DNA from 3 places in the Gracilibacillus phocaeensis genome. Region 1 is predicted to be linked to each of the others. Evidence: riboswitches for the same ligand, from Rfam matches in the RefSeq annotation. Region 1 holds a riboswitch; each other region holds the start of a gene.
What was found. A riboswitch is a leader RNA that binds a small molecule or an ion and turns the genes downstream of it on or off. The one in region 1 is predicted to bind thiamine pyrophosphate.

Region 1 (8,075 bases):
AAGATTAATCGCACCACTTTTTATTATCATTTTGAAGATATTTATGATTTATTGGACAAGGCACTATCTGAAGTGCTATTTATTGAATTGAACAAGGAAGATTATCAACATAACGAATTAAATGAAGAAAGTTGTGTGCAAATCTTTAAGGCGATTACTAATTTTCAACGTTCGTTATCGAATCGCTGCCATCGAGGCTATGAAGATATCATTGCGAAAATTATTAGAGAACAATTGGAGATTATTTTTTATTGTTTGTTAGTAAAGCAACAGCAGACAGTAGAAGAGAAAGATCTAAGGACTACGGCGGCGATGTTTAGCTGGGGGATCTATGGCGCCTCTGTCGAATGGGGTAAGTCAGGTCAACATATAGCGCCGGAAGCATTTATTCAACCGGTCCTCGCATGTATTACCAGAGCATTGGGCAGTAAAAAGGAATGAGGAAAGATAGGATAGGTGATTTTTCAATGAGAAAAGCAGGCTTGTCCATATACAAGGTTAGCCTGCTTTTCTATTACAAGGAATGATTTATTCGTTCACATGCACCATAAATTCGGTATGCTCATGTAAATCATTGTCACCATTCACATGTACGACGATATCATGGTGGACCGCTTCTGTAAAAGTATGAGTGGCTTGATAGATGCCTTGTTCCGTCTCTTCAGCCTCCACCCACTCATGATTCTCACTTCCTTCAGGGATAATTTCATAACGGACACGTGCTCCTTCATAGGCACTGCCATCCAGACTTAGCTCGGAAGTCAAAGCTACCTCTTCATTCACAGAGACATCTGTCGGTTCCTCGACCGCAATCTCAAAATCATCGGCATGTTCGTGCTCACCGTCTTCATGTTCATGGGTTGCAGCTTCTTCATGCGTATCAGAAGCTTCTCCGTTGATCGTAATGGATTCTAAAGGCATACTGTGTATATCTTTTGCCGTTGTGTGTGCATATATTTCATAGGTGCCAGGCTGTTCGAAGACAACTTCAGCCGAATAGGTGCCATCTTCATTATTTGTTGATTCGACGGTTACTGTATTCTCCTCATCTTCTACATGCCAATACTCATAGTTCATTTCCTGGGCATCTGTAACTAATTCATCCTCACCATAGGTTACAGTAGAAACGAGTGTTACCGTTTCTCCAACTTCTGCTTCTTCCGGCAGTTCAAAATCTACGCTTATACTTTTTAACTCTTCTTCAGCTTGCGTTGTCTCTTCCTCATCTGTATTACCGCAAGCCGTCAAAAGTACCCCTAAAACGATTACAAATAGAAACCTTTTCATTGATTTTCCTCCCATGTTGATAAGTGCATCATAAGGTTAATATACTGTTTTGCTGCTTCATATGCAATGAATAATGTGTGACAATTTATTTCAGTGTGCTCCATATCAACCTTTGAATGTTCATGGTAAGCAATTATCTTGATTTAAAGATAATTGCTTGATAAGATATGTAGCGTCTCGTTTAAATAGACAAATTAGAAATCATATAAAGGAGTATAGACACCATGACAAACGTAGCAATTGTATACTATAGTTCAACAGGAATCAATCATCAGATGGCCAAATGGGCGGAAGAAGCGGTCCAAGAAGCAGGGGCAGAAGCAAAGGTAGTACGTGTTGCTGAGACAGCACCAGAAGCTGCCATTGCACAAAACCCGGCCTGGGAAAAACACTATAAAGAAACGCAAGACGTGCCGCTAGCAACCTCAGAGGATATCTTGTGGGCTGACGCTATTATTTTCAGCATGCCGACTCGTTTTGGTAACATGCCTTCTCAAATCAAACAATTTATTGACATACAAGGTGGGCTATGGGCTCAAGGAAAGACAGCCAATAAAGTAGTAACGGCGATGTCTTCCGCTTCCAACCCTCACGGAGGTCATGAAGGAACACTATTAAACTTCTATACTTCTATGATGCATTGGGGCGCCATTATTGTCACACCTGGATATACAGACGCCTCTGCTTATACTTCCGGCGGGAATCCGTATGGAGCAAGTGTCACGCAAAGTCAGGAAGATGGTTCCATGGTAGAAGATGTGCAAGAAGCCGTCAAACACCAAGCACGTCGGGTATTAGAAGTGGCAACCAAATTAAATCAGTAGTTTTTTCACTTGCATCAAGCAGGTGATTATGTCAAAGTAGAGGAAGACAAATGAAAAGACATGTAGGGGGACCAGTGTTGCTGGTTGAGATGGTATCCGCAAGATGCCGACTCTTAGAACCTGATCTGGCTGAGACCAGCGTAGGGAACATACAAGATAATCCGAATCTGACCATGTATGCACCCTAGGCTAATAAGTCTAGGGTGTTTTTAATTAGCGAAAATGTGCAGATCATCGGTGTTTCCCTGTGCCCACCGTTAACGAATCAGGGCATGCTTTTCAAAAAATAGGGGGGACATACAGTGAAGAAATGCATCATGGTTTTTGTAAGTTTATTGTTCGTATTAGTTGGTTGTGGCTCAGATGATAACCAAGACAATAGTCAATCCGAATTGGAAGAGGTAACCTTTGTGTTAGATTGGACACCTAATACCAATCATACTGGTCTCTATGTGGCAGAAGCAGAAGGTTATTTTGAAGAAGAAGGCTTGGCGGTAGATATTGTGATGCCAGGTGAGGCTGGAGCGGACCAGACCGTTGCAAGCGGACAGGCCGAATTCGGTGTAAGCTACCAGGAAGCTGTCACGGAAGCAAGGGTACAGGATATTCCTTTAGTATCGATTGCCGCAGTGATCCAACATAATACTTCTGGTCTGGCTGCACCCGTTGATAAAGAAATTACTTCTCCTAAGGATTTTGCCGGCAAAACATATGGTGGCTGGGGAGCGCCAGTTGAGGAAGCCGTATTGGATGCCTTAATGAAGCAAGAAGGAGAATCCGTTGCGTCATTAGATATTATGAATATAGGAAATACCGACTTTTTTACAGCGGTGGAACGAGATGTTGATTTTGCCTGGATTTTCTATGGTTGGACAGGTATCGAGGCAGAGCTGCGTGGAGAAGAGATCGATATGATCTATCTCACCGATTATTCGGATCGCCTTGACTATTACACGCCGGTGATTTCTACCAATGAACAAATGATAGAAGAAAATCCAGAAACAGTCGAGCGATTTATCGCAGCCGTTAGCAAAGGCTATCAATTTGCTATAGATAATCCGGATGAAGCAGCAGATATCTTGATTGAGGCCGTCCCGGATCTTGATGAAGAACTAGTGAGAGCCAGTCAAGAATGGCTTTCCCCTAAGTATCAAGATGACGCAGCAAGGTGGGGAGAACAGTCCGAGGCCGTATGGCAGAACTATGCCGATTTTATGTATGAGAATGAATTATTAGAGCAAGAACTGGAGGCTGATCAGGCCTTTACTAATCAATTTTTACCAAAATAAGAGCATGTGCAAAAATCAAATCAACAGGAAAATAATAAGGAGGAATATGCAATGGCAGAAGCGTTAGTCAGTATTCAAATTATCCCTAAGACACCGAATGGAGAAGACTCTATCCCATTGGTGGACGAGGCAATTGCCGTTATCGAGGAAGCTGGGATTCCGTATCAAGTGGGTCCATTAGAAACAACGATGGAAGGGAATATGATAGAACTGTTTACCGTTATTGAAAAAATGAACCAGCGGATGCATGAGCGGAATTGTCCTAGCGTGATCTCTCAAATCAAGGTATACTCACGGAAAGATCAACAGGCCTCAATGAAAGAACTCACAAAAAAATATGACTGAAGGGATCGTCCTATCCTTCATCAACAGGTCTGTTTAGTTAGGAGCAAAAGTAATGTGGAGAAAAGCATTTGTACCATTTATAGTCATCTTGTTCGTATTACTCGTTTGGGAATCAGCCTGTAGATGGTTTCAGCTTCCAGCTTGGGTATTACCGTCACCGACCGCTATTTTTCAAGAGGCGATTGATAGCTGGTCCAATTATCGCCACCATTTGTTATCTACCGTCACGTTAACAGGGAGCGGTTTTATCATTGGTGTAACAATTGGAATTCTTATTGCGATTGTACTGCATACCTTGCCACGGCTGCAGGAAGCCATCTACCCATTATTGATCATGTCGCAGAATATACCAATCATCGTATTGGCACCCTTATTGGTTATTTGGTTTGGCTTTGGTATCACACCAAAGCTGTTAATCATTATTCTTGTTTGTTTTTTTCCGATCACCGTGGCATTAATCGATGGATTACGGCAAACGAGTCCTGAACTGATGCATTATATGAAGATGGCTGGCGCCAATAAAAGACAAATCTTCAGCAAATTAGAAATGCCGAATGCCTTACCTCAGCTGTTTTCTGGGCTGAAGATTTCGGCTACCTATAGTGTCATGGGAGCGGTTATTTCTGAATGGCTCGGTGCCAAGAATGGAATTGGTGTGTATATGACCTTGGCTTCGTCATCGTTTCGCACCGATCGAGTCTTTGTGGCTATTTTCTTTATTATGCTGTTTTGTATGGTCTTTTTCGGTCTAATTTTATTAGTAGAGAAATGGACCTTGAAATGGCGCCCTAGTCAGGAGGATGCCTCATGAGTACCTTAACCTTAGAACATATTCACAAACAATTTGGATCACAAACGGTTTTAGATGATTTATCCTTTACTGTCCATGAAGGGGAGTTTGTATCTCTGCTCGGCCCATCTGGCAGTGGGAAAAGCACGATTTTTCATTTGATTGGTGGCTTATACCGCCCGGAGAAGGGCCGTATTTTGCTAGATCAAATCAATATTGTAGGTAAAAAAGGTTCGATTAGTTATATGCCGCAAACACCCTCTCTTTTTCCATGGCGGACCATTTTGGACAACGTAGGGTTAGGAGCAGAGTTATGGGGAAAACCGGACCGAACCAAGGCGATGGCCATGTTAGAACGTGCCGGTTTGAAGGAGTATGCCCAACGGTATCCCCATGAACTGTCAGGGGGAATGAAGCAGCGAGCAGCATTTGTGCGTAGTTTGTTGAGTCCTCAGTCATTTATCTGTCTGGACGAGCCATTCTCTGCATTGGATGAGTTTACCCGATTAGAGATGCAGAAATGGCTGTTATCGATTTGGGAAGAAGAACGTCCATCCGTTCTATTTGTGACACATAATATTGAGGAAGCTATATTTCTTTCTGATCGAATTCTAGTATTAGGATCGAAGCCAGCTCAGGTAGTGGATGAATTTACGATCGACTTCGCCCGTCCGCGAGATCAGGCTTTAACCATAAGTGAAGAGTTTCTTCGAGTAAAAAAATCTATTTATCAAACGTTAAGGGGGATACTGGATGATTGATGCGCATATTCATTTAGACTGGTACAAGGAAGAAGAACGTCGCCACTTATTGGACAGCTTAACCGTTGATGGCATGATTGCCGTCTCCCATAATTTTCAAAGCTGTAAAGACGTATGGCAGTTAGCCCAGCAATATGATGTTGTGCATCCTGCTTTTGGCTGGCATCCAGAGCAGCCACTGCCAAATAAGGACGAGCTACAAAATATCATGCATTGGATCGATCAGCACTATCGAGGTATGGTGGCAGTTGGTGAGGTTGGGCTTCCTTATTATACAAGACAGGAAAATCCTCAGCTGGATTTGCAGCCATATCAAGCGATTTTAGAAGCATTTATGGAAAAAGCAAGTACTTATCAACTTCCCATTGTCTTACATGCTGTTTATGAAGATGCGGATGTTGTATGTGATCTACTCGCCAAGCATCAGATTAAAAAGGCTCATTTCCATTGGTTTAAGGGATCCGAAGCGACAATAGAGCGTATGATCGCACAAAAGTATCGAATTTCTATCACACCGGATTGTTGCTATGAGAAAGAAATACAGGCGTTGGTCCAACGATATCCAATAGAATTAATGATGGCTGAAACTGATGGACCATGGCCTTTTGAAGGACCCTTTCAAGATCAAATGACCCATCCGAATATGGTGGAAGCAGTCATCAAACAGATTGCAGCGTTAAAACAACTGCCATGGGAAGAAGTCAGTGAACAACTAACCAGAAATACGGTGGAATTTTATCAATTGTAGCAAACATCTGAAAGCTAAACATAATCGCTGGAAAGCTGGGTTGAGGTACCCAGGGAATATTTCTTAAGGGCTAATTAATAGGAAATAACATTATATCAAGATGTTATACGAAGCATTTTGTTGGAAATAATAATAACAAGTAGTAAAATTGGGATAGAACCTTAGAAAAGTTCCAAAACAACAGAAAGAAGGCGTTTGAATATGAAGAAATTTTACCTTATACTTGCTGCATTATTCCTTGCGCTCGTATTAGTGGCTTGTGGCAGTGACGACAGTGGTGATAATGAAGAAGCGTCATCATCAACAGGAGATGCAGATGTAGCTATTACAGCGTCCAATTGGGAGTTTGATCAAGAAGAGTATACCGTACCTGCTGGAGAAGTGACGGTAAGCTTAACGAATGATGAAGGTATGCACGGTGTGGAAATAGAAGACACCAATATCTTGATTGAAGGCGATGGTGAAGCGACCGATGAATTAGAGCCTGGTGAATATCATATTAGATGTTCGATCCCATGTGGAGAAGGTCATAGTGACATGACGGCCACTTTAATTGTAGAATAACTACAGATAGCCCCTTACCAGTATGCTGGTAAGGGGTTTTTATTTACCGATACTACGGATGACAGTCTTCGTTTATTTGTGTTAGACTTTGATATAATCGTACTTATTTGTTACAAAGAGGTAGGATTTCAAGAAGATTGCTGAAAGGAAACTAGAAGTAAACACTTGGAAAAAATCAAATGAAGGAGGGATATGATGAAACGCTATTTCCTTTTTATCAGCAGCTTTATCCTAATAGGTGTGCTATTTCAGATGCTATCTGGGCTGACGCTTACCTATTTCTATACCCCGGATATGTCGAATGCATGGGAGACAAGTGGACTCTTATCTCAAGAAATAGTGCTGACAGGCAGTAATCATACGCTGCAGTGGATCACTGTCTTAATGGCTGCTACGCTTGCTTATCTTGTAGCTAATAAGGGTACTTACCAACGTACCATTTGATAACATGAAGCTAAAAAAGCCTATTTCTATGATAGGCTTTTTTGTATGATGGGAAAGCATCAGTCTGGATAATAGGGTTTGGAAAGATATTAACTTGGGACGAACCCTGGTGCCGATAAGGCGAATGATGTTAAGTAGTCCATTTTTTTGAGTGGAGATTTTGATCTGTTTTGTCGGCAGTTCGTAGCTTCTTTTGATTAGTAATGAAGGACTGGGCGGTTTTCCTTAGCAATGACTGGATTCATCATTGTTGGTTATTCACAAGCAATCCCATCCCGATCACCATCCATATGCACACCATAACCGGGGTCGCCTTTATGTAACGGAGTAACCCCTGCTTTATGTGCCTCTGTACAGTTATTATAGTAGAGCTCATTCTTGTTAGTTTCCCTTGATTTACCGGGATCCACTTCTGTCCGTTCATGATCAAATCCCTTATCTGTGACATAACCATCGATACTCCAGATACCGATTTCCGCTTCTTTTGCTTTTGCTTCGGCCTCTTCCATTTCTTCTTGATGGTTATAAGGTGGATCATACACATAAGCATAGCGTGCCAGCCCATTTTCCAGCAGCAGCTGATTGAAATTCTTCCCATCTACCCATAAATAGGCCAGCATACGGTCGTATTTATCCCTTTTTGGCCCATCAAATTCAACTTTGACTTCCTTTCCTGTTAATGTTTGTTTTGCAAAATCACTAGCTTCCGTTCCAAATGGTTGAACAGGCAGCTGAGGGTGCTTCGTCTCTGGTGTATCGACTAATAACAGACGAACGGTTTCGTCTTTTCCATTGTATTGAATATGTACGGTATCCCCATCTACCACTCGATTAACAGTTGCCGTTTCCAGGCCATCACTACTATTACTGTCAAGTAAAGCGGTGCCACAGCCGGTAAGCATCATCAATAAGCAAAGTAATAAAATATGTAGAATACGCATGTGGAATTCCTCCTATCCCTAAAAAAATAGTGTACCTCAGCCAGCGAGATTTGGAAAGCAACGAGCACTTGCTTTTCTACTT
Region 2 (8,075 bases), on a different contig from region 1:
AGGGGAAAAAGGGGCATGGTTAAGCATTATTACCTACCTTGTCCTCGCTTGCGTCAAACTGTTGATTGCCACTATCGGTAATTCTGCCGCCTTACGTGCAGACGGTCTAAACAATACAACTGATGTTATTGCCTCTGTAGCCATTCTTATTGGCTTGAAAATATCAAGGAAACCACCAGACGCTGATCATCATTATGGTCATTTTCGAGCGGAGATGATCGCCTCTCTTATCGCTGCCTTTATTATGATGACAGTCGGTCTCCATGTTTTATCGGATGCCATCCAAACGATGTTTACCGGGGAATTTCAACCACCAAGTATGTTGACCGCATGGACTGCTCTAGGAGCTGCCATCGTCATGTTTGCTGTATATCTATATAACCTTCGGCTTGGAAAGCGAACGAATAGTACTGCCTTGAAAGCGGCGGCTCGAGATAATAAATCCGACGCATTGGTCAGTATTGGGGCCTTTGTTGGTATTGTCGGCGCACAATTTCAATTGTATTGGCTGGACCCATTAGCTGGCGCCCTAGTTGGTCTTATTATATGCAAAACGGCCTGGGATACTTTTAGCGAAGCAACCTATACACTGACAGATGGCTTTTCACCAGATGAGGCAGAAGATATTAAAGCGACAATAGAGAAAGAACCCCATGTGCTGCAAATCAAAGATATCAAAGGCAGACTGCATGGTAACCAATCTTACATAGAGGTAACTATCTATGTTGATCCTGATATGACGGTAAAAGAAAGCCATAAAATAGCCGATCAGATTGAAGATATCTTAAAACAAAAGCATGATATTCCTCATGCCCATATTCATATTGAACCTTTTGTGGAAGAGGACAAAGGACAATCCAACTAAATTCTTACGGACAGAATTTCGTGTCTTGGCAGTTTTTTGTCCGTGAGATCCATTCTTACGGACAAAACTTTGCGGTTCGACAGTTTTTTGTCCGTTAGATTCATTCTTACGGACAAAACTTTGCGGTTCGACGGTTTTTTGTCCGTGAGATCCATTCTTACGGACAAAACTTTGCGGTTCGGCGGTTTTTTGTCCGTGAGATCCATTCTTACGGACAAAACTTTGCGGTTCGGCGTTTTTTTGTCCGTTAGATTCATTCTTACGGACAAAACTTTGCGGGGTGCCCGTTTTTTGTCCGTTAGATCCATTCTTATGAGAAATTGCGTTCTTCATTGTATTCAAATCGGGGTAGCAATTATTCAGTATCTCCTAAACCGCAAAATTCCGACAAAGCAATTGGTCATCGCTCTTCTTCACTATTACCAAAAAGGACCATGGCTTCTACCCGCCGTGGCCCTCCATTTTATAATTTCTCCAATAACGCTGTAATACTAGGAAAACCATAAGCTGTTTCCTGGTAAGTCCCTGTTCCGATAGTTGTTTGTTCTTGTTCGATCTTCTCAGCTCCGAGTCGCAAGTAAAAATGATGGGTGGGATTATTCGTGAGCACCCAGATCAACAAGGAATTATAATTTAGTTCTTGCATCTCTTCTGCAAACGCTTTTAATAATTTCTTGCCGAAACCTTTTCCTTGGTAATCAGGTAATAAATAAATAGCTGAGATTTCTCCATCAAACCCAAAACGTTCAGTGCGCTCTTTTCCTCCAGCGATAAAGCCAACGATATCACCTTCTACCTCTATCACGGATACAGGTTGTTGCTTTCTGGATAACTTCAAAATCGTTTCCCAATAAACTTGATGATACTCTACTGTTGTGTTTGAGACATCTTGTTCATTAATTAAATCTTTGTAAGTTGCCTTCCAACTATGCACGTAAACCTCTGCAATCGTTTTGGCATCATTTATCGTCGCCTTACGAATTTGATACATCGTATTTTACACCCTAACCTTTTATTATGTGTAGAAACTGTTGTTTTTAAAATCATGTCTGCAAGCTGATGGTCATGCTGTATCCGGAAAAATAATGACCCTCCTTGTCCATTTTGTCTACATAGTTAATCAACATAGCACAAATGCTGATCATCACCACCATTGAACTATGCTTTCCAATCACACATGGCAACAATGGAAACCCTTCCAAATTGGTCAATAAATAAAATAGCTACTGTACAGAGCTTGTTGCATTAGTATCCCTGCTTAACAAGCGCTTCTGAAAATAGGCTTCGTTTTTCCTTAAGCTAGCCGGCCTGTTGGGCTAATACCTTGCAAATCACAAAATCAAAATCAGTGGATATTCCACCAACAAGCCGACTTATATTTATGTTATATTCAATTTATCTAATCTGTCAGCCCCTCTTGATCTGTCAAAATCATGGGTCCGTCACTGGTAATTACTAATGTATGTTCATATTGGGCAGATCGCTTTCCGTCCACTGTTCGTGCTGTCCAATTATTGCTATCCATCTTGCTTTGCCATGCTCCTTCATTAATCATCGGCTCAATCGTAATAACCATTCCTTCTTTCAATCGTGGCCCTTTCCCTGCTAAACCAAAGTGAGGTATTTGCGGATCTTCATGAATGGTTGGACCAATCCCGTGACCAGTGAAGTCACGCACAACAGAGAAACCTTCCGCCTCAGCATATTGCTGCACCGCATGGCCAATATCTCCAATGCGATTTCCCGGCAAGGCTTGTTCCATGCCCACATATAAAGACTGTTTCGTAACATCTAATAACTTTTTTGTCTTTTCATCTGGTTCACCGACACAGTAAGTCCAAGCGGAATCAGCCAATCCACCGTTTAAATTGACCACCATATCAATTGTGACAATATCTCCTTCTACCAGCTTTTCATCCCGTGGAAATCCGTGACAAATCTCGTCATTTACTGATGCACATGTTGCATACTCATAGCCGTTGTACCCTTTTTGCTCAGGTGTGGCTCCATTTGCCGCTAAAAAGTCCTCTACAAAATCATCAATTTCCTTTGTAGTAACACCTGGCTGGATGCGTTTGGAAATTTCCTGATGACAACGTGCTAATAACTTCCCTGCTTCTTTCATCATTTCTATTTCACGTTTACTCTTCCTTGTAATCATTAAACAAACTTCCTTTCTTACTCTTCTAACAGACCTTACTCCTTTAAAGTTTATCATACTTCGATCAAAAGTTGTGCTAAAAACTATTACAAAATCCAATCAGGTGCTTCACTGCCTTCTTGTTACGAAACTGAATCCGCTAATTAAACGCCTGTAAAAAGTATCGGATCAGCAAGGATGTATTTTGTGAACGAGATTTTATTTTACAAAAAGTATATACTGTTTTTCCTTATGCGAAAGAACCTGACAACACGTTGGTTTGTCAGGTTCTTCCCATCATATATTAATAGCCGCCATAACCCCAAGAAGCACCGATGATGATTAGAAGAATAAACAACACCACAACCAATGCAAATCCCGAACCGTAACCATATTGTCCGCTCATCAAAATCCCTCCTTTTCATACTTACACTTATAAGGTATGTCAAAAGGGAAAAAAAGTCCTTATTATTTAAAAAAATGGGTGGATACCTAATTATTTTTTGATGTACAGGCAAAAAGCGATCGGCTACAGTAGCTCCTTCACGCTAAGGTATTGCCCATTAACAAGATCCTCTGGCTTCAACAAGCGATCAACCAACACACGCGCGACTTTCTCTGTGCTGCGCAATTGATTATGCTGTTTATAGTCTTTGAATTGCTGTACATCGCTAAACTGACTCTCGTCGGAAGAGCGGATTTCTCCTTGCATATCCGTATCCATAATACTTGGGTCAAACAGCAGTACTTTTTTTCCTGTGCCAAGTTGTTCTTGTTCTAGAGCCACAGTTTGTGTATACCGATCCAATCCGGCCTTGGAACTGCCATAAGCACTCCAACCATAGACCGATCGATTCGCTGCACCAGACGTAACATGGGCAATCACACATGAAATATCAGACTCTCGCCAGCCTTGAAGCCACAGGTTGGTAATTATCATAGGAGACAGCAAATTCACATGGACATGTCTTGTTAATTCACCACTCGTTTGTTTCCCTACCTGCTCTATCGGTGTAACAACCGCTGCATTTTGCACTAAATATACAGCTTGCAGTGGTTTTGTTTTCAGATCGTCCATCACCTCTTGCAACTTCTGCTCGGTTTGCTGAAGATCTGCTAGGTCCACTGTCACATGATGATACTGGCCAGGAAGATCTTCATTGGCTAAATCCTGATTCTCATGCCGTGCCAGTCCGATGACATGGATAGAAGCTTGCATAAATAGTCTCGCAATCGCTGCCCCCAAACCTTTTGATGTGCCAGTAACTACCGCATATTTCATACGAATCCCCTCATTTCTGTGCTTGATCTAAGGCGTTGACAATCATGGTGATAATATCCTGTGCCTCTTCTATCCCTACCGAAATTCGAACGATCCCTTCACTTATCCCCAAAGCCTGTTGAGTGGTGGGTGGCATATTTCGATGAGAGGTTTTGGTTGGATACGACACACTTGTTTCTACCCCAGCTAGGGTGGCAACAATCTTCACCCATCCCAACGATTGAAAAAAAGTTTCTATATTTGCTGCATCACTTAGCTCAATCGTCACAAGCGCACCATTACCTTGTTCTGACAGAAAGGCTGGATAGTATACCTTTTGCACCGCTGGATGCCCTCTTAATGCCTCGGCCAAGGCGGACGCATTCTTGACATGCCGCTCCATTCTTACACTTAATGTCTTGAGGCCACGAACCGTTAGCCATGCCTCAAACGGACTGAGATTGCTTCCTAAGTTAACCATCTTTTCTCGCGCAATTGCGATTAGATCCGCATGACCTACGAGCACCCCTGCCGTAATATCACTGTGTCCACCTATATATTTAGTTGCACTATGTACGACTAAATCCGCGCCTTCTACAAAAGGCTGAATCAAATATGGTGTGGCAAAAGTATTGTCTACCATCCATTTTAAATCATGCTTTTTGGCAAACTCGTTAGCTTTCGGCAAATCCTCGACACGTAACAAGGGATTGGTCAATGATTCTGTATACAATAAAACGGTATTATCCTGCAATGAGGAGGTTAAATCCTCTCCAAAATCTACAAAACTTACTTCAATGCCAAAGCCCGTTAACTCCTTTTCCAATAATTCATAAGTACCCCCGTACAAATCTTCTGCTGCGATAATATGATCACCTGCTTTAGCAACAGCTAGTATACCAACCAAAATAGCAGATAAGCCAGATGAGGTAGCGATACCTGCAGGTGCCCCTTCTAATTGCGCCACAGCAGTACCTAACTCATCTGTATTGGGATTACCAACCCTGGTATATAAATAGTCACGTTCTCCGCTGTAATAAGATTCCATATCCTCCAAGTCTTTAAATGTAAAAGCAGATGTCTGATGGATAGGGGTAACCTTTGTTGGTATCCCTTCTCGTTCCATCGTTACATGTACCGACTTTGTATCAAAACCTTGTTCCATACTCTCACTTCCCATCTATCCTTTAATTTCGCAACCATGCCAAACACAAGGTACCGTGACCAGTGTGAACACCAGCAACGGGCACCAGGGTTTGCACTTGTATTTTTAACCCTTGATAAAGACTGCCTATTTCATCTTTCCACTGGTGCGCTTTTTCCTTCACACCAGCATGTAAGATACAAATTTCTTTTAATTGGTGCTCCTGCATTGCCTCTGCTAATAGCTGGAACATGTGACGTTTTGCCTTCTTTTTACTTCGCACTTTATCCTTTACGACTACTTTCCCCTCGTCAAAACCAAGAATTAAATGAATATTCAACAGGGAGGCAAATAACGTTTGGGCCGCGCTAACCCTTCCGCTTCTACGTAATTGTTCAAAACTTTGTGGCATTAAATACATTTGGGCTCGATTCGGACATCCTTTTAAATATTCGACAATTTCTGCAACATCTGCCCCTTGTTTTGCCATCGATACACCGTGACGAATCATTTGGCCCAAGGCAAAATCACCAATCTGAGAATCAATGACCGTGACTGGCAAAGAACTCATGTTAGCCGCAGCTGCAGAGCTTTGATAGGTTCCCGTTAGTTTACTAGAGGCATGGATAGCAATCACTACGTCATATTCCTTCTCTAATCGCTCATATAAATCAGTAAAATCGCCAAACACCGGCTGACTTGTCTTTGCTCCCTCACCATGTTGAAGCAACAGTTCGTATATTTCCTCTTTGGATAAATCCACCTCTTCTTTATATGCCTTACCATCGATAACGACATTTAAAGGTATAATAAAAATATTATTTTCCTCTGCAAAAGTGGCATCCAGTCCACATGAACTATCTGTGACCCAAGCTACCTTCGTCATATGCAATCCCCTCGTTTCTTTCATATTTGTCTATTATTAAGCGCTTATTTTGCTTATTTCATGCCGTGTATTCCTATTCATATCATACCATACCTGTGGAATAGATTATAGGGAGAGAACAAACAGGGCTTTACAGATAGCAAAAGTTTTTGTAAGATAGAAACTATCACAGGCTAAACGTTTATCGAAAAAAGTTTAGCTGCGGTTCCAACCGTAAAAAATTGCATAAACCGTAGTACACTAGGGGAGCTTTGTGAAATGGCTGAGAAGGTCTGTGACCTGACCCTTATTACCCGAACTAGATAATACTAGCGTGGGGAAGTGTAGTTGGTCGTATGGACGATTTGTTTACCTAGCTTCTTTACATACGTACAAACTGCATTCCCTTCGGAGTGCAGTTTTTTTGTGATCAAAAATAGACTGGAGGTATTTTTTATGACAAGTCATTGTGGAACAAGTCGGATTGCAGGGTGTCAATTTACGTTATTCCCGATGAGTGATCGTTTTGTTGATATTATCTTATCGAGTTTACGGGAAGTAGACAGCTCCAAAGTATGGATGCACACAGATGATGTCTCTACCTGTATTCGTGGGAAACGTGTGCACCTTTTCGATGTGACGAAAGCCCTTTTTTTTCATGCTGCTAAAACAGGTGTACATGTGGCTATGAGTGGAACCTTTTCCATCGGATGTCCTGGTGATTCAACTGGAGATGTATATATGGATGAATCCAGTCAAGTCATGAACCAAGCAGCTGACTCACTAAACCAATCAGCGGGCTGTAGATTTTCATTATATCCGTTAGGTAGAGAAGATTATATGGAGCAAATCTACCAACAAATCGATTGGTCCAAAACGGCAGGGGTTGACGTCAGCCATAGCCATTATGCAACAAGGTTAGATGGCGATGTCCATGATATCTTTCGTGTATTGGAGCATTGCTTTGAGCAAGTGCAACAGAAAGTGTCACATGTCACCATGTCATTTACCATTTCAGCAAATAGTCCATCTAAAGGGGGACAATAAATGAAGCAGTGGAAATTAAAAGACATTGTCTTAATGTCTATGCTCGGGGTTGTTTTTGGATTGATTTATTTAGCCTTTTTTGGAGTAGGCAATGTTTTATTTGGGATATTAACACCGTTTGGCTTAGGTCCCCTTAGTTATGAAATTATTTTCGGGGTTTGGTTTATGGTATCTGTTATTGCTGCCTACATCATCCGCAAACCGGGTGTTGCACTGACATCGGAAATCATTGCGGCATTAACCGAGGTATTAATTGGTTCAACAGCTGGTCCATCATTGATTCTAAGCGGGATTGTTCAAGGAGCAGGGGCGGAGCTCGCCTTTGCAGCGACGGGCTGGAAGGACTATCGCTTAAGAATTCTTATCCTTTCTGGAATGGGTGCAGCCTTGGTCAGCTTTCCATATAACTACTTTGTATCGGGATATGATGCTTATGCTTCATGGCTTCTCATCCTTATGATAATCACTCGATTAGTCAGTGGTGCCATCTTTGCAGGTATAATAGGTAAATTTATAGCCGATCAATTAGCGGCTACTGGTGTATTAACGGGATATCCATTAGGAAAGGAGCATCAACAACAACGTGAAGACGACCGCGCCTCGTAGTCCATTGTTTCAATTACAAGATTTTTCATTTACTTACCAACAGGAGAAGAAACCGACCATTAAGCAGATGTCTCTTTCCTTATACAGCGATGAAATAACTCTATTAATGGGATCAAGTGGTTCGGGTAAAAGCACGCTCGCCCTCTG
Region 3 (8,075 bases), on a different contig from region 1:
ACCAGAAGGCAATCAGCAGGAAGGAGGAGATACTGGTTAATTCCCAAAAAACATAGAGGCCAAGAATATTATCAGATACAACGACACCAAGCATCGCTCCCATAAAAAGCATGAGATACGTATAGAAATGCCCTAGTGACTCTTTCGGAGATAAATAATAGATAGAGTACAGAATAACTAATGCTCCAACTCCCGATATCAACAGGGCAAAGGTCAAGCTTAACCCATCTATATATGCCGTTATATTAATCCCATAACTAGGAATCCATGTAAGAGTGGCTTCTAGTATAGCACCATTGGCAATATCAGGAACGAGTAGAATAAAAAAGATAAACAAGCAAATAGGTGCAATAATAGCAAACCAGCCTGTATGAATGCGTCTTACATAACGCGAGAGAAAAGGTAATAGAACGGCTGTAATAAAAGGAATAAATATCGCCAATAATAAGATAGACAATATAGGAGAACCTCCAATCAAAAAAACTGCAAATGGTAGCATAATAAAATCGATCTTTTAATTTGAAATTTTCGGATGAATGGTACACAGTTAGTGTAAGGATTACGTGCTTAAGTGTATCTAAAGAGGATGTTCAAGAAGTTCGACAATGGAATAATTCGCTGGCGAAGTTTGAACACGCACTTAAAGGAAACATGAATGGAAACCCTTTTTATATAGTGGAAAAACAACATTACTTTTCAACAACATTTTTCATCTCATCGTAACTGTTCGTAGCTCAGACAAAGGTAGATATGGAGAATAGCTTACCATGGTTTATTATACAAGAAAAAAGATATCAATGCATGTATGACGCAACGATATGGAACGAATTTTATCAAATGTAGGCGATTTCAATTCGGTGAAGGGAAAGGGTTGCAACAATTTGCAAAAAGGTACTATACTTAATATAAAATACGTGTTAGAATAATACAGTTTTCAGCATAAATGAAATTGGTTTACTAGACAGTCGAAAATACCTCGGCATCGCTCAGATAAGATGAGGGGTTACTGTCTTTTGTATATAAACAGAAGAATTTTTTTGGTGAGGTTTCATTATTGGTGGGTGAAATGATCGGAATAGAAAGGTGAGTTGTGGATATGAAAAAGGTAAAAAGCTGTATGGATGAAAGCATATTGGTCTGTGTATACTATGGTCCTAATGGAGAACGTTTGATTAAGCGTGGTCACAAACTAGCACAAATTATGGATTGTCCTTTATATGTATTAACGGTAGACAACCTGCCATACGATGCCTTTGATCCAGATAAGTCAGAGTATGTTGATAAGTGGAAAGAGCTTTGCGATGAGTTAGATGTAGATGCGTTTATTATCCGTGACAACGAAAAACGTTCCTCAGTAAAAGTAATCAAAGAAGTAGCCCATCAGTATAACATTACCCAGATTATATTAGGACAAAGCCCGCAAAGGCGTTGGGAAGAGATTACTAAGGGGTCTTTTGTAAATGTATTGTTGAAAGAATTGACGTTTATCGATCTGCATATTGTCTCCTTAGAAAGGTCTTTAAAGGGAGTGGATAACATACCATATGAAAAAGGGGTGCGAGGTTTCTTACGAGAAGAGGAAGAGACAGGGAGATACCTTTTGAGCTTCACCCGTTCTAAACATAACCTTTATGAAGGAATTTTTTATAAGGAAGTCGGCACCGATTTCAATAATGGTATATTTAAGTTTATTGATGATCATGGTAAAATGAAGAAAGTACACGTGACAGAGGATATATGTACGGGGAAACCAGATGCCCCTCCTAATGTAAAAAATATACGATAGCAGGCTCCCCTTTTGAAAAGCGGGAGCCTTGCTTGTCCAATAAATTCGTTAGGGTTTAATAAATGAAAAAGAAGTCATTTTGTGCTAATCTAGTGGGCAAACAAGAGAAAATAAGGAGTAAGCTTGATGCTTGTTAGGAAATATAAGATCACAACATCTGTAAAGAGCCATGGAGGTGGAATCAATGGCAGAGGAAAGCAATCAACAGGATCGGCAGCAGGAAGAACAGCGAGTAAGTGAAGTAGTTCGTGAAATTTCAAGAAAGATAACGGAATTAGAAGAAAGAAAAAAAGACCTTAAAGAAGATGTCATTGATATTAGACGCGATTTCTGGGAAGATGTCACGGTGAATATCGAAGAAATGGATGATAAAATCGAAACAGAAGCGAGTATCAAACAACAGGCTGAATTTTTGTCAGAGCGAGAGCGCAGCCATGGACAGGTTAGTGAACGCCTGGATATATTAGAACGATTGAAAAACAAACCATACTTTGGCCGTATTGATTTTAAAGAATCTGGTCAAGAAGAGGGAGAACCAATCTATATTGGTTTGGCCTCCGTGCTTGATAAAGAAGAGAATCATTTCCTAGTGTATGATTGGCGTGCTCCGATTTCGAGTATGTACTATGATTTTCCACCTGGGCCGGCAAATTATGACACAATAGATGATAATATTTCCGGGGAAATAACTCTAAAACGACAATATATGATCCAACAAGGAAAACTAAAGGGAATGTTTGATACAGGATTAACAATTGGTGATCACTTATTACAATCCGTTCTTGGGGACCAAGCCAACACCAAAATGAAAAGCATTGTCTCCACTATTCAACGAGAACAAAATCAGATTATTCGAAATGAGAAGGCAAGAGTGCTGATAGTGCAAGGAGTGGCTGGGAGTGGTAAGACATCCGCTGCCCTGCAACGAGTAGCCTATTTGTTATATCGTTATCGGGAGACACTTACATCGGAGCAAATTGTTTTATTTTCACCCAATCCTTTATTTAATAGCTATGTGGCCACGGTTTTACCGGAGCTTGGTGAGGACAATATGCAGCAAATGACGTTCTATCAATATCTGCATCGTCAGTTAGATAATCGCTTTACCTTAGAAACCCCTTTTGAACAAATGGAGTTTTATTTACAGAAAAACAGGGATTATTACCAAGCACGTGTGGAGGCTATGCATTATAAGGCAAGTATGGATTACAAACGTTTAATCGATATTTTTCTGGAACGGCTTTCTCACCATGGTTTGAAATTCCGCAATATTTCCTTTCGTGGTGAGACCATTATTCCAAAGTCGCTGCTTGCCAAATATTTTTATAAGACGGAAGACACACTATCTATTTCCGAACGAATGGAAAAGGTCGCTCATTGGATTCTTGTACAGTTGAAGAAAGTTGAACAGCAAGAACGGGAGAAAGATTGGGTCTTAGAAGAAACGGAACTACTAGAAAAAGAAGATTATATGGATGTCCATCAGACTCTGCAAGAAGAGAACAGTTTCTCGGAAAATAGTTTTGATGATTATGACCGAGAAGAAGCATTGTTGAGAAAACGAGTGGTAGCTGACAAGTTACGTCCTTTACGTAAGAAAATAAAACAGCTTGCTTTTGTGGATACCTTGCAAACTTTCCGCCAATTGTTCACTAATGGAGAGTGGGCCGAGGAAGCCGGCTTGGTGCTGCCTCCTGATTGGAAGGATATTTGTGTCTTAACTGATCAATATTTGCAGAGGAAATATCTCACTTGGGAGGACGCCCCTGCTTTTATTTATTTTCAAAAAAGTATATTAGGGTTTGACGCGCAGCGAACGATTCAACACTTGTTTATTGATGAAGCACAAGACTACACGCCATTTCAATTTGCTTTAATGAAGAAGATGTTTCCGGTCAGCCGGATGACTTTGCTTGGTGATATTAACCAAGCGATTTATGCACATGCACTGCGGGAAGAAACACTTTTGTCGGAGAGATGGCAGGAGAAGCATGAGAGAATTGTGTTAACACGTAGCTATCGCTCAACGGCACCCATTGTTGAGTTTACCAAATCTTTCGTAGAGAACGGGGATTTAATCGAGCCTTTTGAACGAGATGGTGACAAACCTATTTTTATCGAAGTAGAGCAGCAAAAAATGCTGGATCAGAAGTTAATCGAGCAAATCGAAACATATCAAGCAGAAGGTCATGAGACTATTGCCATTATCGGCAAGACGATGGCAGAGTGTGAGAAGTTGTACCAACGTTATCATCGTTTGATAAATGTGCATTTGATGACACAAACGGCACATACTTTTGAAAAGGGTATTGTGATTATTCCAACCTATTTAGCGAAAGGAATCGAATTTGATGCCGTCATTATAGCGGACGCCTCAAATGACAATTATCAAGATGAATTAGAACGTCATCTATTTTATACGGCTTGTACAAGGGCAATGCACCAGTTAGCTTTGTTTACTATCAAGGAGCCAACCAAATTCCTCAAGGATGTATCGCACAGATTGTACAGTCACTATAAAATTCATCAAATTGGCGCAAAGGCGGATCGTTAATCATCAATGTTTGATCAAATAGGAAAAAGGGAATGGTGTGGTAGTAGTATTCCACCTGTGAGGTGTTTTCCCCAGGTGGTACATAAGAGATGATAAAAAAGGAGGAAGGCGTTTTGGCTTTGAATTTACAATCGACAACTACTTTGCATAATGGTGTGAACATGCCATGGTTTGGTTTAGGCGTGTTTAAAGTGCAAGATGGCGAAGAGGTTTACAATTCTGTGAAATGGGCGCTGGAGCATGGCTATAAAAGTATTGATACGGCGGCTATTTATAGAAATGAAGAAGGGGTAGGTAAGGCAATCAAAGATTCGGGTATCCCAAGAGAAGAGTTGTTTATTACCTCAAAGCTGTGGAATGGAGATCAAGGCTATGAGGAAACATTCCAAGCTTATCAAGCGAGTTTAGATCGATTAGGATTAGATTATCTGGACTTATACCTTATTCACTGGCCAGTACCAGAACAAGACAAGTATAGAGAATCATGGCAGGCGATGGAGGAACTATATAATGATGGGAAAATAAGAGCGATCGGTGTAAGTAATTTTAAGGAACACCATCTTGATAGACTGTTGGAAAAAGCAGAAATTACACCAATGGTTAATCAAGTGGAGTATCATCCACATTTACAGCAAAAAAGCCTGTATGACTATTGTAAGAAGCATAACATTCAGTTAGAGGCGTGGTCTCCGTTAAAACAAGGGGAACTATTAACGGATGAAACATTGATGGAGATTGCAGAACGACATGGGAAATCCACGGCACAAATTATTTTACGTTGGGACTTACAGCAAGAAGTAATTACGATTCCGAAGTCGGTGAAACAACAGCGTATTCATGATAATGCGGATGTATTTGATTTTGAGTTAACCAATGCTGAAATGAAATTGATTGCCGACATGAATAAAGACGATCGGGTTGGGGCGGACCCAGATGAAATGAACAATCGATAAATAGGGAGGCAAGACTCTTCAGGAGGGATTTCGTGATGAACAGGAAATTAAATAAATCGGTGAATGACCGTGTCCTACTTGGCGTTTGTGGAGGGATTGCCGATTTTTTCGGCATCACTCCTTTACCCGTTCGCATTATTTTCCTTCTTACTTTAGGAGGGTCTTTCTGGGTTTATGTCGTATTGGCCTATGTTTTGGACGATGCTCCTACCTTGTGATCATAAGGTTGATGACTGCTTGTATCTTAGCAGTCATCAATTTTTTTCTTGAAAAGTAAAGAAAAAAATCTTTGGTATAAAAGGATTAGGATAGATCTCGACCTTGAATGAATCGGGGTGCTGATAAGATGGATGTTTAACATCATCCATCTTATCAGTAGTTCGTATCTAGTTTCGGTTAGTAATAAGGGAGCAGGTGGAATTTGTCAGTTTTTCTTATTTAGATGGAAGTGTTTGATTGACAAGTGAGGTGTGCTTCACACGTGACAGTAGTAACAGACCAATCAATGCCCCGGTAATACTGCTGACAAGAAAGCCGGGCAGAAAGGCCAGTACTCCCACTGAAGTTCCCATCACAAGCTTGGCAAAAGGGACGCATAATAGCGAGCCAATAATGCCTGTTCCGAACATTTCACCCCCTCCAGCAAGCCACTTCTTATGTCCCCATCGATAAAGATAGCCCGCTAATAAGGCGCCAACCATTCCTCCTGGAAATGCCAATAATGTACCAATACCTAATAGATTTCGTAATAATCCAATCGTAAAGGCAATGACAACAGCTGGTATAGGACCAAGCATGACGGCTGCAATGACATTAACGGCATGCTGTACTGGATAGGCTTTTGCCACCCCTGTTGGGAACCAGAGAAATTGCGACCCCAGTGTGCCAATTGCAATGAGCACCGCCATTATCGTGAGTAAATGTGTTCGATTCATTTCTTTTCCTCCTTTGTTTTTTTGCACGCAAGGAAGGAAAAAAGCCAGATTCTTATGATAAAAAGAACCTGGCTAAATAACCTACTTCCCTCCGCTGGTTATCAACCAGATCAGGTTCATAGAGTTAAAAGGCTTGATCGCGCCTTTCTCTCAGCCTATACTGATAGGCACCCCTAGTAGTGCATGCATATGTAATTGTATGTCATTGTACCAAAGATAGCGCAAAAGTCAATTTTTCACAAAGTTATTGTCCATGTATATAGCAACATTCCTTTTCATTATCGCAAAAATAAATTTATATAAAAGGGTTGTAAAACGCTTTCTAATGATTTATACTTTCACTAAATCGATTTACTAAACCGATTTAGTAGTTAAAAGCTAGTTAGAGGGGTATGCGTATGAAAAGGATAACCATTGCAGATGTAGCTAAATTAGCCGGGGTATCAAAAAGTACTGTCTCCCAATATCTTAATCACCGTTTTGATTATATGGGAGCGGATACTAAACAAAAAATAGAAAAAGCGATCCAGCAATTAAACTATAAACCGAATATGGTCGCACGTAGTTTGAAACAAAAATCTTCTACGACAATTGGGGTGATTGTGGCTAATATCCTCCATGTATTTTCTACTCAGGTGATTCGGGCGATTGAAGATTTCTGTCAGGAGAAAGGTTTTCATGTGATTGTCTGTAATGCCGACGATCAGCCAGAGAAAGAGAAGAAATATATCGAGATGCTGCGGGCAAAGCAAGTGGACGGTGTGATTGCCTTCCCAACTGGCGATAACGTGGAGCTTTATCAAAAACTGCTGGAAGAAGATTATCCCGTTGTTTTAATGGATCGAATTATTCCATCTCTGGATATTCCATCGATTTTATTGGACAATCGAACAGCTGCCCAGTTGGCTGTCGCTGAAATCGTTCAGCAGGGCTTTCAACGGCCAGCAGTTGTCAGTTCACCACTTACAGCCGCAATTACTCCTCGAATAGAGAGGGTAGAGTCTTTCCAGCGGAGCTTACAGGAACATGGATTGGAGCTATTACCTTCTTACAAGGTAAGTGGAAAAATGGTGGATTTAACCAACAAGTTAGCTGAACTGTTTCAAAATGAACAACCGCCAGATGTTTTGTTTGCGATTAATGACCGTGTGCTACATGAGGTATTAACGTTCATTAAACAGCAAGGATTAAGGATACCAGAGGAGGTAGCGGTGATAAGTATTGACGACGTGTCCTTTGCCAATTTCTATAACCCACCGTTAACCACGATTTCTCAGCCTGCCTTTGACATGGGGAAGAAAGCGGCAGAAATACTGTTTGAATGTATGGTTGATCAAAAGGAGGAAAAGCTGCAAGTTTATCGTTTTCCACCAACCTTAAATAAACGAGAATCCTGTTGAGAAAGGGTGTTACCATGAAAAATATATCAACTACCATTGTAAACGAAGTGCGAGAGGTGCTTGATCATGTCAAGGAAACAGAGATGATCCAATTAGCAGAGGCCATCCAGTCTGCCAAACGAATCTTTATTGCCGGAACAGGTCGATCAGGGTTAGTGGGAAAAATGTTCGGCATGCGTTTAATGCATAGTGAATATCCGGTATTTATTGTAGGAGAAACGATTACGCCGAGCTTAGGTTCCCAAGACTTGTTGTTGGTTATTTCCGGTTCGGGTGGTACCGCTAGTTTACTCCAATATGCACAAAAAGCAAAAGAGATTGACGCCAAAGTAGCCTTGGTCACCACCAATCCAGATTCAACGATTGGACAACGAAGCGATGTAACGGTACAGATCCCAGCGGCAACGAAGAAACGCTTGGCGTCAGAACCTGAAACTATTCAACCAT

Region 2: linked by a shared signal. The riboswitch ahead of E0E32_RS09085 (YkoF family thiamine/hydroxymethylpyrimidine-binding protein) and the one ahead of E0E32_RS01885 (ABC transporter substrate-binding protein) in region 1 are both predicted to bind thiamine pyrophosphate.
Region 3: linked by a shared signal. The riboswitch ahead of thiW (energy coupling factor transporter S component ThiW) and the one ahead of E0E32_RS01885 (ABC transporter substrate-binding protein) in region 1 are both predicted to bind thiamine pyrophosphate.

Annotation. Positions count from the first base shown of each region.
Region 1 is NZ_LR131141.1:298,165-306,239, forward strand. Features, by position in the region: gene E0E32_RS01870 (TetR/AcrR family transcriptional regulator) at 1-441, shown strand, start outside; gene E0E32_RS01875 (FixH family protein) at 529-1,287, opposite strand; gene wrbA (NAD(P)H:quinone oxidoreductase) at 1,512-2,111, shown strand; TPP riboswitch at 2,166-2,275, shown strand; gene E0E32_RS01885 (ABC transporter substrate-binding protein) at 2,414-3,400, shown strand; gene E0E32_RS01890 (thiamine-binding protein) at 3,452-3,745, shown strand; gene E0E32_RS01895 (ABC transporter permease) at 3,798-4,556, shown strand; gene E0E32_RS01900 (ABC transporter ATP-binding protein) at 4,553-5,296, shown strand; gene E0E32_RS01905 (TatD family hydrolase) at 5,289-6,044, shown strand; gene E0E32_RS01910 (cupredoxin domain-containing protein) at 6,246-6,608, shown strand; gene E0E32_RS01915 (hypothetical protein) at 6,804-7,052, shown strand; gene E0E32_RS01920 (thermonuclease family protein) at 7,307-7,993, opposite strand.
Region 2 is NZ_LR131144.1:284,814-292,888, reverse strand. Features, by position in the region: gene E0E32_RS09120 (cation diffusion facilitator family transporter) at 1-865, shown strand, start outside; gene E0E32_RS22170 (hypothetical protein) at 862-1,173, opposite strand; gene E0E32_RS09115 (GNAT family N-acetyltransferase) at 1,329-1,856, opposite strand; gene map (type I methionyl aminopeptidase) at 2,265-3,026, opposite strand; gene E0E32_RS09105 (YjcZ family sporulation protein) at 3,310-3,411, opposite strand; gene E0E32_RS09100 ((S)-benzoin forming benzil reductase) at 3,535-4,287, opposite strand; gene E0E32_RS09095 (trans-sulfuration enzyme family protein) at 4,298-5,431, opposite strand; gene E0E32_RS09090 (DegV family protein) at 5,454-6,296, opposite strand; TPP riboswitch at 6,529-6,633, shown strand; gene E0E32_RS09085 (YkoF family thiamine/hydroxymethylpyrimidine-binding protein) at 6,732-7,322, shown strand; gene E0E32_RS09080 (ECF transporter S component) at 7,323-7,928, shown strand; gene E0E32_RS09075 (ABC transporter ATP-binding protein) at 7,906-8,075, shown strand, end outside.
Region 3 is NZ_LR131143.1:535,957-544,031, reverse strand. Features, by position in the region: gene E0E32_RS07050 (Na+/H+ antiporter subunit A) at 1-457, opposite strand, end outside; gene E0E32_RS07045 (adenine nucleotide alpha hydrolase family protein) at 1,097-1,786, shown strand; gene helD (RNA polymerase recycling motor HelD) at 1,971-4,340, shown strand; gene E0E32_RS07035 (aldo/keto reductase) at 4,454-5,293, shown strand; gene E0E32_RS07030 (PspC domain-containing protein) at 5,329-5,511, shown strand; gene thiW (energy coupling factor transporter S component ThiW) at 5,728-6,228, opposite strand; TPP riboswitch at 6,298-6,413, opposite strand; gene E0E32_RS07020 (LacI family DNA-binding transcriptional regulator) at 6,627-7,628, shown strand; gene hxlB (6-phospho-3-hexuloisomerase) at 7,643-8,075, shown strand, end outside.